One region of the Acidovorax sp. KNOB132 genome, then DNA from elsewhere that is predicted to be linked to it. Evidence: predicted binding sites of a transcription regulator. Region 1 holds the regulator's gene; the other holds the start of a gene.

The links. The regulator FNR, encoded in region 1, switches genes on or off when oxygen is low (the NO sensors DNR and NnrR bind a similar motif). The targets are predictions, from matches to a motif close to TTGATNNNNATCAA.
Region 2: a site for FNR is predicted at 1,561-1,574, ahead of AC27IO_RS07465 (OmpW/AlkL family protein). Genes of this name have one in related genera too.

The regions. Positions count from the first base shown of each region.
Region 1 covers NZ_BAAJYT010000118.1:1,041-10,723, forward strand. The annotation lists gene AC27IO_RS15085 (alpha/beta hydrolase) at 43-1,479, shown strand; gene ccoN (cytochrome-c oxidase, cbb3-type subunit I) at 2,075-3,514, shown strand; gene ccoO (cytochrome-c oxidase, cbb3-type subunit II) at 3,534-4,163, shown strand; gene AC27IO_RS15100 (cbb3-type cytochrome oxidase subunit 3) at 4,184-4,321, shown strand; gene ccoP (cytochrome-c oxidase, cbb3-type subunit III) at 4,346-5,260, shown strand; gene ccoG (cytochrome c oxidase accessory protein CcoG) at 5,371-6,819, shown strand; gene AC27IO_RS15115 (FixH family protein) at 6,902-7,186, shown strand; gene AC27IO_RS15120 (hypothetical protein) at 7,233-7,526, shown strand; gene fnr (fumarate/nitrate reduction transcriptional regulator Fnr) at 7,558-8,277, opposite strand; gene hemN (oxygen-independent coproporphyrinogen III oxidase) at 8,455-9,683, shown strand, end outside.
Region 2 covers NZ_BAAJYT010000032.1:4,704-8,171, reverse strand. The annotation lists gene AC27IO_RS07475 (class I SAM-dependent methyltransferase) at 1-271, opposite strand, end outside; gene AC27IO_RS07470 (DUF808 domain-containing protein) at 509-1,501, shown strand; gene AC27IO_RS07465 (OmpW/AlkL family protein) at 1,646-2,242, shown strand; gene AC27IO_RS07460 (metal-dependent hydrolase) at 2,309-3,337, opposite strand.

The DNA of each region.
Region 1 (9,683 bases):
CAATCCGGGCGTCATTGCTCCCCTACCGAGAGAGACACAAGCATGCAGCCGATCCGCTTTTTGATTCCTTCCCGCACGGTTGCCATCGGCGCCGTCAGTGCGCTGCTGCTCTCGGCTTGCGGTGGTGGCGGGGGCCTCGTACCGGAGGAAACCCGTGTGCAAGACACCCGCACCAGTTTTGCCGTGGCCACCACCAGCCTGCCTTTCGCGGCCATGGATGGCACCACGGTGCAGACCGACCGCTGGAGCGGCACGAATGCCGGCGCGGGCTACCGTGTAGAGGTTCCGAAGAACTGGAACGGTATCCTGGTGATGTACGCCCATGGCTATGCGGGTGAAGGCAATGCGCTGACCGTGTCCAACCCGGCCTTCCGGCGCTACCTGATCGAAAACGGCTACGCCTGGGCGGCATCCAGCTACACCAAGAATTTTTATGACGTGCGCGTGGGCGTGGAAGACACGAATGCGCTGGCCAATGCGTTTGTGGCGATTGCCGCCGCCAACGGCCGTGTGCTGTCAGAGCCTGCCCGCACCTATGTCACCGGTGTCTCGATGGGCGGCCACATCGCCGCCGCCGCCATCGAGGACGAGGCGCAGCAAACGGCGGTCCACAAGCGGCGCTACCAGGGCGCCCTGCCGATGTGCGCCGTGCTGGGCGATCTGTCGCTGTACAACTACTTCGGCGCCTACCAGTTGGCGGCGCAGAAGCTGGCCGGTGTGCCCGCCGTCGCCGCACCCACCACCGACTGGGCCGCGCTCGCTCCGCGCGTGCGCGACGCCATGTTCGGCAGCCAGATATCGTTTGCGCCGGTGACGCCGCAAGGGCAGAAGCTCAAAGACATCGTCATGAACCTGACCGGCGGGCCGCGGCCGATCTTCGACCAGGGCTTTGCCAATGCACCGCTGCAAAACACCGTGTGGGGTACCTTCGGACGCGACGGCACCCTCAACGGCATCCTGAACAAGCAGGGAATCGACACCACCGGTACGGTCTACCGGTTCAATGCCAGCGCGGCAGAGGTGGCAGACTTCAACGCCACCATCGCGAAGTGGGTGCCGGCACCCGACGCCAACCGCCTGCGCACCGATGGCCTGCGCTGGGTGCCACAGGTCAATGGCCAGTTCCGCATCCCGGTGGTCACCCTGCATACGCTGGGCGACATGTACGTGCCCTTCCACATGGAGCAGGTCTACCGCGACCGCGTGGAGGCCAACGGCAATGGCCAGTGGCTGGTGCAGCGCGCCATTCGCGCCCCCAGCCACTGCGATTTCACCGTGGCCGAGCAGTCCGAAGCATTCAAGGCGATGGCCGATTGGGTTGAGAAAGGCACCAAGCCCGCGGGCGACGACGTGAAAACGCCCGCCACCGTCGCTGACGCCCGTTATGGCTGCACCTATACCCGCAACGCAGGTGGGCGCGACGACAGTGCTGCAACCGTGGCGACCCGCGCAACCTTGCCCGGGTGCAGCGGCAGTTGATCTGGCGTCGACTCGAATGCAGGGCTAAACCCCGTGGGGCGGACCTTCTGGCATCGCCTCGCATGCGTCCCCTCTGCCGCTCAACCAGCCCAAGGGCAACTCTCCTTCGCTCCCTAAGCGGGACTGCGCCGACAGGAATCGCGGGTGTTTCAGGTCAGTGGCTACCAAGGTGCGTAGGCTCCTTCGGCTCGGCGCAGAAAGCGAGTCTCGTCTGGGTGGTCGGTGTAGCGGCGAAGCAGTGACGTCCCTGTTGAACGACCAGTCGGGCCCGCCGTCCAGAATTTGGTCCTGGAAGGATGCCGAACCGCTCGTACACGCGGGTCTGTATCGCCTTGTTCATTGACAACACAGGTGTTGCGCTTCAGGTTCGAATCCGCCCGGTGACCACGGCGTGGCTCCTGATTTCTTGGTAGAGATCCATTGGCGATTCTCTGGTGGTTGCTGACTCATGCCAACCCCTGTACGGGCAGCCGTGCTGCCAGTGGTTGGCCTGATGCCCTGTGACTCCGGCCGCATTCATCGCAACGATTGACATGCGTCAATGCCCCCAACGGGTATCCGGAAGAAACTTTCCGTGCAATCAAAGAGGTGCACGATGGAATCTCCAAAAACCGCTGCCGCGCATTACGACGACACCGTCGTGCGGCAGTTTTCGATCATGGCCGTGGTGTGGGGGGTGGTGGGCATGCTGGTCGGCGTCTTCATCGCCGCCCAGCTGGCCTGGCCGGAACTCAACTTCGGCATTCCCTGGCTCAGCTACGGCCGTCTGCGGCCGCTGCACACCAACGCGGTGATCTTCGCCTTCGGCGGCTGCGCGCTGTTCGCCACCAGCTACTACGTGGCGCAGCGCACCTGCCAGGTGCGCCTGTTCGCGGGGCCGCTGGCGTCGTTCACGTTCTGGGGCTGGCAGCTCGTCATCGCGGCGGCGGCCATCAGCCTGCCGCTGGGCTACACCACCGGCAAGGAATACGCCGAGCTGGAATGGCCCATCGACATCCTGATCACGCTGGTGTGGGTGTCGTACGCCATCGTGTTCTTCGGCACCATCGGCCGCCGCAAGGTGCGCCACATCTACGTGGCCAACTGGTTCTTCGGCGCGTTCATCCTGGCGGTCGCGCTGCTGCACCTGGTCAACAGCGCCGAAGTGCCTGCCGGCTGGATGAAGAGCTACTCGGCCTATGCCGGCGTGCAGGATGCGATGGTGCAGTGGTGGTACGGCCACAACGCGGTGGGCTTCTTCCTCACCGCGGGCTTCCTCGGGATGATGTATTACTTCATCCCCAAGCAGGCCGGCCGCCCGGTGTACAGCTACCGCCTGTCGATCGTGCACTTCTGGGCGCTGATCTTCACCTACATGTGGGCGGGCCCCCACCACCTGCACTACACCGCGCTGCCGGACTGGACGCAATCGGTGGGCATGGTGTTCTCGCTGATCCTGCTGGCCCCCAGCTGGGGCGGGATGATCAACGGCGTGATGACGCTGTCGGGCGCCTGGCACAAGCTGCGCGACGACCCCATTCTGCGCTTCCTGATCGTGTCGCTGTCGTTCTACGGCATGGCCACGTTCGAGGGCCCGATGATGTCCATCAAGACCGTCAACGCGCTCAGCCACTACACCGACTGGACCGTCGGCCACGTGCATGCCGGCGCCCTGGGCTGGGTGGGCCTGATCACCATGGGTTCGCTGTACTACCTGATCCCGCGCCTGTTCGGCCGGGAAAAGATGCACTCGGTGCCCGCCATCGAGCTGCACTTCTGGATGTCCACCATCGGCATCGTGCTGTACATCGCCGCGATGTGGATCGCCGGCGTCATGCAGGGCCTGATGTGGCGCGCGGTCAATCCCGACGGCACGCTCACCTATACCTTCGTCGAAAGCGTGAAGGCCACCTATCCGTTCTACGTGGTCCGCTTCGCCGGCGGCCTGCTGTACCTGGGCGGCATGCTGGTGATGGCCTGGAACGTGTGGGCCACCGCCATCTCGGGCCGCTCGGTCAAGGTGTCGATCCCCGCCGTGAACACGGCCCATGCCTGAGCCCCGAGGAGCGCATTCCATGTCCGAACACAACCCCAAATCGGCCGGCTTCTCGCACGAGAAGATCGAGACCAACAACTTCCTGATGATCGTGCTGATCGTGCTGGTGGTCGCCATCGGCGGCCTGGCCGAGATCGTGCCGCTGTTCTTCCAGAAGTCCACCACCGAGCCCGTGACGGGCGTGCAGCCCTACACCGCGGTGCAGCTGCTGGGCCGCGACATCTACCTGCGCGAGGGCTGCTACAACTGCCACTCGCAGATGATCCGCCCCTTCCGCGCCGAGACGCTGCGCTACGGCCACTACTCGGTGGCTGGCGAGTTCGTGTACGACCACCCCTTCCAGTGGGGCAGCAAGCGCACCGGCCCCGACCTGCACCGCGTGGGCGGCAAGTACAGCGACGAGTGGCACCGCATCCACCTGAACAACCCGCGCGACGTGGTGCCGGAATCCAACATGCCCGCCTACAGCTGGCTGGAGAAGACGCCCGTCGATCCCGCCGTGGCCGCGCCGCGCATGAAGGCGCTGCGCACGGTGGGCGTGCCCTACACCGACGAGCAGATCGCCGCCGCGTCCGAGGAGGTCAAGGGCAAGACCGAGATGGACGTGCTCGTGGCCTACCTGCAGGTCATGGGCCGCGCCCTCAAGTAACGAACCGCAAGGAGCTGGTCATGGACATCACCACTGTGCGCATCGTCGCCACGCTGGCATCGCTGGCGTGCTTCCTCGGCATCCTGGTCTGGGCGTTCTCGCGCCGCAACCGGGCCCGGTTCGAGGAGGCCGCGCGCCTGCCCTTCGAGCAAGACTGATCCGCAAAAAACAATGAGAACGACATGAGTGACTTCACCCACAATTTCTGGTCGGTCTACGTGGCGGGGCTGACCGTGGTCGGCATCCTGGGCTGCCTGCTGCTGCTTTGGATCACGGCCCGCAAGAAGGTCGCGCCCAGCACCGACAACACCACGGGCCACGTCTGGGACGAGGACCTGCGGGAGATGGACAACCCCATGCCGCGCTGGTGGATGTGGCTGTTCGTGCTCACCATCGTCTTCGGCTTCGGCTACCTGGCCGTCTATCCGGGCCTGGGCCGCTTCGCCGGCCAGTTCGGCTGGACGCAGGCCGGCGAGTACGAGGCCGAGATGGCCAAGGCGCGCACCGAGCTTGCGCCACTGTACGCCCGGTTCGCCGCGATGAAGACCGAGGAGATGGCCGCCAACCCCGAGGCCATGGCCATTGGCGAGCGCCTGTTCATGAACAACTGCGCGCAGTGCCACGGCTCGGACGCACGGGGCAGCAAGGGCTTTCCCAACCTGTCCGACAACGACTGGCTGCACGGCGGCGCGCCGGAGAACATCCGCGAGACGCTGGAGAAGGGCCGCATGGGCACCATGCCGCCCATGGCCGAAGCCGTGGGTTCGCCGGAGGACATCCGCAACCTCGCGCACTATGTGCTGAGCCTGTCGGGCAGCCCGCACGACTCGCTGCGCGCCTCGCTGGGCAAGTCCAAGTTCACCGCCTGCGCGGCCTGCCACGGCATGGACGGCAAGGGCAATACGGCCCTGGGCGCGCCCAACCTGACCGACGACGTCTGGCTGCACGGCTGGGGCGAGGCGGCCATCACCGCCATGGTCAACCACGGCAAGGTCAACGTGATGCCGGCCCAGGCCGACAAGCTGACCGAGGCCCAGATCGGCGTGCTCACCGCCTACGTATGGGGCCTGTCCCACCGCGCGAACGCGGTGCGCTGACGGTGCCGATGCCCCCGGGGAACGCGATCCGGGCCTTTCCCGCGGCGCGCCCTGGCCGGCGGCGCAGCCGCTGACGCGTTCCCTTGCCGGCCCACCCTTCGAGAACTGCCATGAAGCCACCCAGCGGGCCTGCCCGCAAGGTCATTCCCATCACCCCGGTCGCGCCTGGCGCCGCCGATGCGGCCGCCGAGATGGTGTCGCTGTACGAGGCGCAAAAGAAGATCTACCCGCGCTCCATCCGCGGCCTGTTCGCCCGCTGGCGCTGGGCCATGGTGGCCCTCACGCAGCTCGTCTTCTATGCGCTGCCCTGGCTGCAGTGGGGTGAGCGGCAGATGGTGCTGTTCGACCTGGGCGCGCGGCGCTTTTACCTGTTCGGGCTGGTGCTGTACCCGCAGGACTTCATCTACCTCACGGGCCTGCTCATCGTCAGCGCGATGTCGCTGTTCCTGTTCACCGCGGTGGCGGGGCGCCTGTGGTGCGGCTTCGCCTGCCCGCAGACGGTGTACACCGAGATCTTCATGTGGATCGAGCACCGGGTGGAGGGCGACCGCAGCGCCCGCCTGCGCCTGGATGCCGGGGGCTGGACCTTCGAGAAGGTGCGCAAGAAGGCGCTCAAGCAGTTCCTCTGGATCGCGGTGGCGCTATGGACGGGCTTCACCTTCGTGGGCTACTTCGTGCCCATCCGCCAACTGTCGGGCGAGTTGCTGGCAATGCAGGGCGGCTGGCAGATCTTCTGGGTGCTGTTCTACGGCTTCGCCACCTACGCCAATGCCGGCTTCATGCGCGAGCAGGTGTGCAAGTACATGTGCCCCTATGCCCGGTTCCAGAGCGCCATGTTCGACCGCGACACGCTGATCGTCACCTACGACGACGCGCGCGGCGAGCCGCGCGGTCCCCGCACCAAGACGGTGGATTACAAGGCCCGGGGCCTGGGCGACTGCATCGACTGCACGCTGTGCGTGCAGGTGTGCCCGGTGGGCATCGACATCCGCAACGGCCTGCAATACGAGTGCATCGGCTGCGGGCTGTGCGTGGACGCCTGCAACACCGTGATGGACAAGATGCACTACCCGCGGGGGCTGATCCGCTTTTCCACGCAGAACGGCGTGGCGGCCCGCTGGGGCCGCGCGCAGATGCTGCGCCGCGTGCTGCGCCCCCGCGTGCTGATCTACACCGCGGTGCTGGTGGCGCTGTGCGTGGGGCTGCTGTCCAGCCTGGTGCTGCGCACGCCGCTCAAGGTGGACGTGGTGCGCGACCGCGCCGCGCTCTCGCGCATCGTGGCCGGCGGGCAGCTGGAGAACATCTACCGCCTGCAGATCATGAATGCCACCGAGTCCGGCCAGCGCTACCGCATCGGTGCGAGCGGGCTGCAGGGGCTGCGCGTGGCGTCCGACGCCGAAGTGGAGATCGGCGCGGCCGAGTCCCGCTGGGTGGCCGTGCGCCTGCAGATCCCTTACGGCTCCGCGCCGCCCGGATCGCATGCCGTGCAGTTCGACGTGCAGGCGCTGGGCTCGGGCGGCCATGTCGCCGAGAAGTCGGTCTTCCTGGTGCCGCGATGAGCGCCGCCGGCCCCACCGTCACCGTTTCAGGCGCCAGACCGCTGGTCCGACCGCCTTTCTTTTCCTGTCAGGAGTGAACACCATGCCATCCCCTATCGCCGCCGCACCGGCTCCCCTTCCTTCGGCCGCTCCCTGGTGGAAGTTCGGCTTCGTCTGGATGGTCATTGCCGGGCCGGCCATCGTGGTCGTGGCGGGCTTCACCACGCTGTGGGTGGCGGTCGTGCGCCCCGACCCGGTGGTGGCCGAGGACTACTACCGCCAGGGCATCGAGATCAACAAGACGCTGCAGGGCGCGCCGAACAGCCTGGCCCCGGCCATGAAGGCGCGCAACCATGCGGCCACCCCCGTGCAGGACCAGCCGCGCTGAAGGCGGCCTGTCCGCACCACCCCCCCGAAACGAGGAGACAAGCGCAATGTGGACCCAACGCCTCATGTGGATTGCATGGCCCGCCTTCCTGATGGCGGGCGTGCTGGAAATGCTGGTCTTTGCCCTGGTGGACCCACAGGACATGCACTGGTTCGGACAGCCGCTGGCGCTCTCGCGCGAGGGGGTCTACACCATCGCCTTCTTCGCTTTCTGGCTGGTGACGATGGCGTCGAGCGCGCTCACCACGCTGCTGGCGATGTCGCCGTTCGAACTGAACCGCTGCCCCGTGCCGGTGACCGACCGGCCCGCCGACTGCGCGCGCCACCACCCGGGCGCATGAAATGCCAGCGCCGGTGCCGCAGGCCGGCCGCTCAGTGGCAGTTCTGCGAGTTCACGATGCGCTTGAGCGCCGCGGTCTCCAGGATGCGCACGTGGCGCTGCTTGACCTCGACGATGCCGTCCTCGACGAACTTCGAGAAGGTGCGGCTCACCGTCTCCAGCTTGAGCCCGAGGTAGCTGCCGATTTCCTCGCGCGTCATGCGCAGCACGAGTTCGGACTGCGAGAAGCCCCGGGCATGCAGGCGCTGCACCAGGTTGAGCAGGAAGGCCGCCAGGCGCTCTTCCGCCCGCATGCTGCCCAGGAGCAGCATCACGCCGTGCTCGCGCACGATCTCGCGGCTCATGATCTTGTGCACGTGGTGCTGCAGCGCCGTGACCTCGCGCGACAGCTCCTCGATGCGGTCAAAGGGCATGACGCAGACCTCGGCGTCTTCCAGCGCGACGGCGTCGCAGGTGTGGTGGTCGCTGACGATGCCGTCCAGGCCGATGATCTCGCCGGCCATCTGAAAGCCCGTGACCTGGTCGCGGCCGTCTTCGGTGGCCACGCAGGTCTTGAAGAAGCCGGTGCGGATGGCGAAGAGCGAGCTGAAGGGCTCGCCATTGCGAAACAGGGTGGCCCCCCGCTTGACCTTGCGGCGCACGGCCACGATGTCGTCGATCCGCTGCAGTTGCTGATCGTTCAGGCCCAGCGGCATGCACAGCTCGCGAAGGTTGCAGTTCGAGCATGCCACTTTGATGGTTTGCGGATTCATGGGAAAAGGCCTTTGTGGTGAGGGGAGGGCGGGCGGCCGGCAGGGTGGTAGAGCCCGGGCGAACGCCGGGCACCTGTCATGGATCAATTGTGGCAGCGTGCGCCTGCAGAACCCTTGACCCAGGTCAAGGGTTTCCCCCGGGGCCTGCGGCACATTGGGCAGGCACAAGGAAATCCCATGATCGCTGTCACCCCTGAACTCCTGCGCCGCTTCGACGTGCCCGGCCCCCGCTACACCTCCTACCCGACCGCCGACCGGTTCGTGGAGGCCTTCGGACAGGACGACTACGTTCTCGCGCTGCAGCAGCGCCGCCTGGGGTCGGCCGCCAAGGCACTGCCCTTGTCGCTGTATGTGCACATTCCCTTTTGCGAGTCGCTGTGCTACTACTGCGCCTGCAACAAGATCATCACCCGCCACCCCGAGCGGGCCGAGGTGTACCTGCGCTATCTCAGCCGCGAGATCGACCTGCACACGGCCCAGTGCGGCGTGGGCCAGGTGGTGAGCCAGCTGCACCTGGGCGGGGGGAGCCCGACGTTCCTGTCGGATGACGGCCTGCGGTCGCTGATGGCCATGCTCCAGCGCAGCTTCACGCTTGCGCCCGGCGGCGAGTATTCGATCGAGATCGATCCGCGCACGGTGGACGCGGGCCGGCTGGCGCTGCTGGCGGAACTGGGCTTCAACCGCCTGAGCTTCGGCGTGCAGGACTTCGACCCCGAAGTGCAGAAGGCCGTGCACCGCATCCAGCCGGCAAGCCAGGTCTTCGACTTGGTGGCCAGCGCGCGTGCGCTGGGCTTCGAGTCCATCAACGTGGACCTGATCTACGGCCTGCCGCGGCAGATACCCGAGTCCTTCGAGCGCACGCTCGAGCAGGTGGGCCGGTTGCGGCCGGACCGCATCGCGCTGTATGCCTACGCCCACCTGCCCGAGCGCTTCAAGCCGCAGCGCCGCATCGTGCCGGCGGATCTGCCGCTGGCGGCGTCGAAGGTGGCCATGCTGTCGCAATCGCTGCGGTCGTTCCAGGATGCCGGCTACGTCTATGTGGGCATGGACCACTTCGCGCTGCCGGGCGACGCCCTGGCCGTGGCCAAGCGCCAAGGCCGGCTGCACCGCAACTTCCAGGGCTACAGCACCCAGCCCGATTGCGACCTGCTCGGCCTGGGCGTGTCGGCCATCGGCCGCGTGGGCGCCACCTACAGCCAGAACGCCAAGACGCTGGACGAGTACTACGACTTCATCAACCAGGGGCGCCTGCCGGTCGTGCGGGGCCTGGCGCTCACGCGCGACGACCTGGCGCGCCGCTCCGTCATCATGGCGCTGATGTGCCAGGGCGAGGTGCTGTTCGAGCCGGTGGAGCAGGCGTGGCTGATCGATTTCCGGCAGTACTTCGCCACCGAACTGCAGGCACT
Region 2 (3,468 bases), on a different contig from region 1:
GGTGGCACACCAGGCTGGCCAGCGCCAGGCCGCAGCCCAGCTCCAGGATGCGCTCGCCCGCCTGCACGGGCCGCGCCGCCATGCGTGCGGCCAGTTGCGCGCCCGAGGGCCACAGCAGGCCGAAGAGGGGCCAGGCGGCGGAGGAGATGCCCAGGGTTTCGGCGTCGCCGAGGGGGTCGGAGAACTGCTGGCGGTCCAGCAGGGAGCGGATGACGAGGTCGTCGACGCCGGCGATGGCGATGTTTTCTTGCTTGGTCAGGTAGCCTGGCATGCGGCGGGAGCGAGAGCCCGCGTGCAGGACCCCGATATCGGTGGGAAGGCCGCCAGTATGCGCCTTGCACCGACACGGACCCATCGCAGGGCGTTGCTATAGTGGGCGCCGCCTGGGCGACGGGCGCCAGGCCTTTCGGCCGGCATGCCCGGCCCGCGCGGCGTTCCCGTGGCCTTGCAGCCTTTCGCCGCCGTGCCCGTGGGCCCGCTCCCTCCCTCGATTTTTTTAAGGATTCCCATGGCCGGTGCCAGCCTTTTGACGCTGCTCGACGATATCGCCACCGTTCTGGACGACGTGGCCCTGATGACCAAGGTCGCTGCCAAGAAGAGTGCCGCCATGGCCGATGACGTGTCCGTCATGACCAAGGTGGCGGCGCAGAAAACCGCCGGCGTGCTGGGCGACGATCTGGCGCTCAATGCCCAGCAGGTCACGGGCGTGCGCGCCGATCGCGAGATTCCCGTGGTCTGGGCGGTGGCCAAGGGCTCGCTTGTCAACAAGGCCATCCTGGTGCCGGCCGCGCTGCTGATCAGCGCCTTCATTCCCTGGGCGGTGACGCCGCTGCTCATGGTGGGCGGCGCGTTCCTGTGCTTCGAGGGTGCGGAGAAGCTGGCGCACCGGTTCCTGCCCCACGGCGATGCCCCCAAGGAAGAGGCGGGCCGCGAGGCGCATGCCCTGGCCAACGCCAACCCGGCGGTGGACATCGCCGCCTTCGAGAAGGACAAGGTCAAGGGCGCGGTGCGCACCGACTTCATCCTGTCCGCCGAGATCATCGCCATCACGCTGGGCACGGTCGCCAGCGCCCCGTTCGGGCAGCAGGTGGCCGTGCTGGCCGGCATCGCGCTCATCATGACGGTGGGCGTGTACGGCCTGGTGGCCGGCATCGTCAAGCTGGACGACCTGGGCCTGTGGCTCACCCGCAAGACGGGTCGCGCCGCGCAGGCGCTGGGCCGCGGCATCGTGGCCGCCGCGCCCTGGCTCATGAAGGTGCTCTCGGTCGCCGGCACGGCCGCCATGTTCCTCGTGGGCGGCGGCATTCTGGTGCATGGCGTGCCCGTCGTCCACCACGCGGTCGAGGGCCTGGCCGCATCGGCGGCCCAGTGGCCGGCGGGCGGCCTGTGGCGCGTGCTGGTGCCCAACCTGCTCAATGCGGTGGTGGGCATCGTGGCCGGTGCCGCCGTGCTGGCCGTGGTCACGCTGGTGCAGCGCATGCGGGGCAAGGGCGCGCACTGAGAGCGGGGAGGAGGGCGCTTTGCGGCCCTCGTGGCGCTGCGGCACAACCTGCCGGCGGTTTGATCCATGGCAAGGCCGCCCGGGCCGTTTGCCGGCCCAATGCATGCACGGGGGTCGTCCCCGTTCAACGCATCGAGTTTCCGTATGAAAAAAAACCTGCTGGCCCTGGCCGTGCTGTGCGCATTGACCTCCGGCGCCGCCTTCGCGCAAACGGCGGAAGGCCCCTGGCTCGTTCGTGCGCGTGCCGTGAACCTGGATTCCTCCAACAAGGACAGCACCGGCCTGGGCCTGTCGATCAACGACAAGACGCTGCCTGAAGTCGACATCTCCTATTTCTTCAACCGCAACATCGCCGCCGAGCTGGTGCTGACCGTGCCCCAGAAGCAGCGGCTGTCCTCCAGCGCCCTGAACGCGCAGATCGGCACGCTCAAGCACCTGCCGCCTTCGCTGATGCTGCAGTACCACTTCGACACTGCGGGCTTTCGTCCCTACGTGGGCGCGGGCGTGAATTACACGCGGTTTTCCAGCGTGCGCCTGCCCGCCGGCGTGAGCATCGACAAGAGCAGCTGGGGCGGCGCCCTGCAGGTCGGTGTGGACATTCCCCTCACCAAGAATCTGGTGCTGAACTTCGACGTGAAAAAGGTCTACATCCAGACCGACGTGTTCGCAGCCGGTGCCAAGCTGGGCACCTTCAAGATCGATCCCGTGCTGGCCGGCGTGGGCCTGGGCTGGCGGTTCTGACCGCGGGCCGCGGGTGCGGCCACTGACAGACTGGTGGGGAAAGCCGGCGCGTGGCGCCGGCTTTTTTCATGGGGCCGTGCCGGCACCGAACGGCCCCGAGCCGCCCGCATGCCCCCACATGCGCCGCCACAGCGCGGCGAGGGCCGTGCCGATGTCCGGGCGCTGTCCGCGCAGCGCCACCTCGGGCTGGCCGGCGTCCAGCTGCGCGGGCGTGCCGAGATCGAACTGGAAGCTGTAGTCAGGCTCCTGCCCCATGCGCAGATCGGTCACGAAGACGCGGCCGTCCCGCGAACGCATGCGATAAAAGCCGTGGCTGAAGCGCGCCACCCGCTGCACGTCCGGCACGGTCCCGTAGCGCTGGATCAGCGGGGCCCCGCGCTCGTGCACCGTCCATTGCATGGGCCTGTTGCCGTCGGCCAGGGCATAGAAGCCTTCGGCATATTGGGTGGGCGTGACCGCCACCACGCGCCACAGCAGGGTGTTGAACGGGGTGGGTGTCACCAGCACCGTCTGCACCGGCAGGCCCTGCGTGCGCAGCGAGGCCATCGCCACGCCGGTGACGTGCTGCTGCACGCCCACGCTCCACGCCAGGTAGAGCGTGCTGAGCGCCAGGCCCCAGCGGTTCCAGCGGGCCCCGACCGGCGGGCCGCTCGCCAGCGCGGCGACCACGCCGACGATCAGCGGCACGGTGTACAGCGGGTCGATGATGAAGATGCTGCCCACCCCGTACGGGTGGCTGGTGAACGGCTTCCAAAGCTGGGTGCCGTACACCGTCATGCCATCCAGCAGCGGGTGGGTGACGAGCGCGAGCCACATCGCCAGCCACCACCTTCGCCAGCCGGCCTGCTCGCCATGCAGGCTCGCCACCAGCGCGCCCAGGGGCAGCGAAAACAGGCTGAGGTACAGCAGGGCATGGCTTTCCGCCCGGTGCTCGACCATGTTGGCAATGGCATTGCCGTGGTCGATGAAGGCGTCCAGGTCGGGCAGCGTGCCCGCCACCGCACCCCACAGCGCGGCTTTCCAGGGGGCGGTGCGCCGGCCCATCACGGCGAGCGAAACGGCGGAACCAAGGGCGATCTGGGTCAGGGAATCCATGGCAGCGAAGCAGGCCGTGGTAGCCGGCCGGTGGTGTCGATCGGCGGAGTGTGGCGCAGCCGCGCGGGCGCGCCATGGGGCCCGAGGAAAAAACCGTGCGGTGGCGGGGATGATGGCCATGCGTGTCCTGG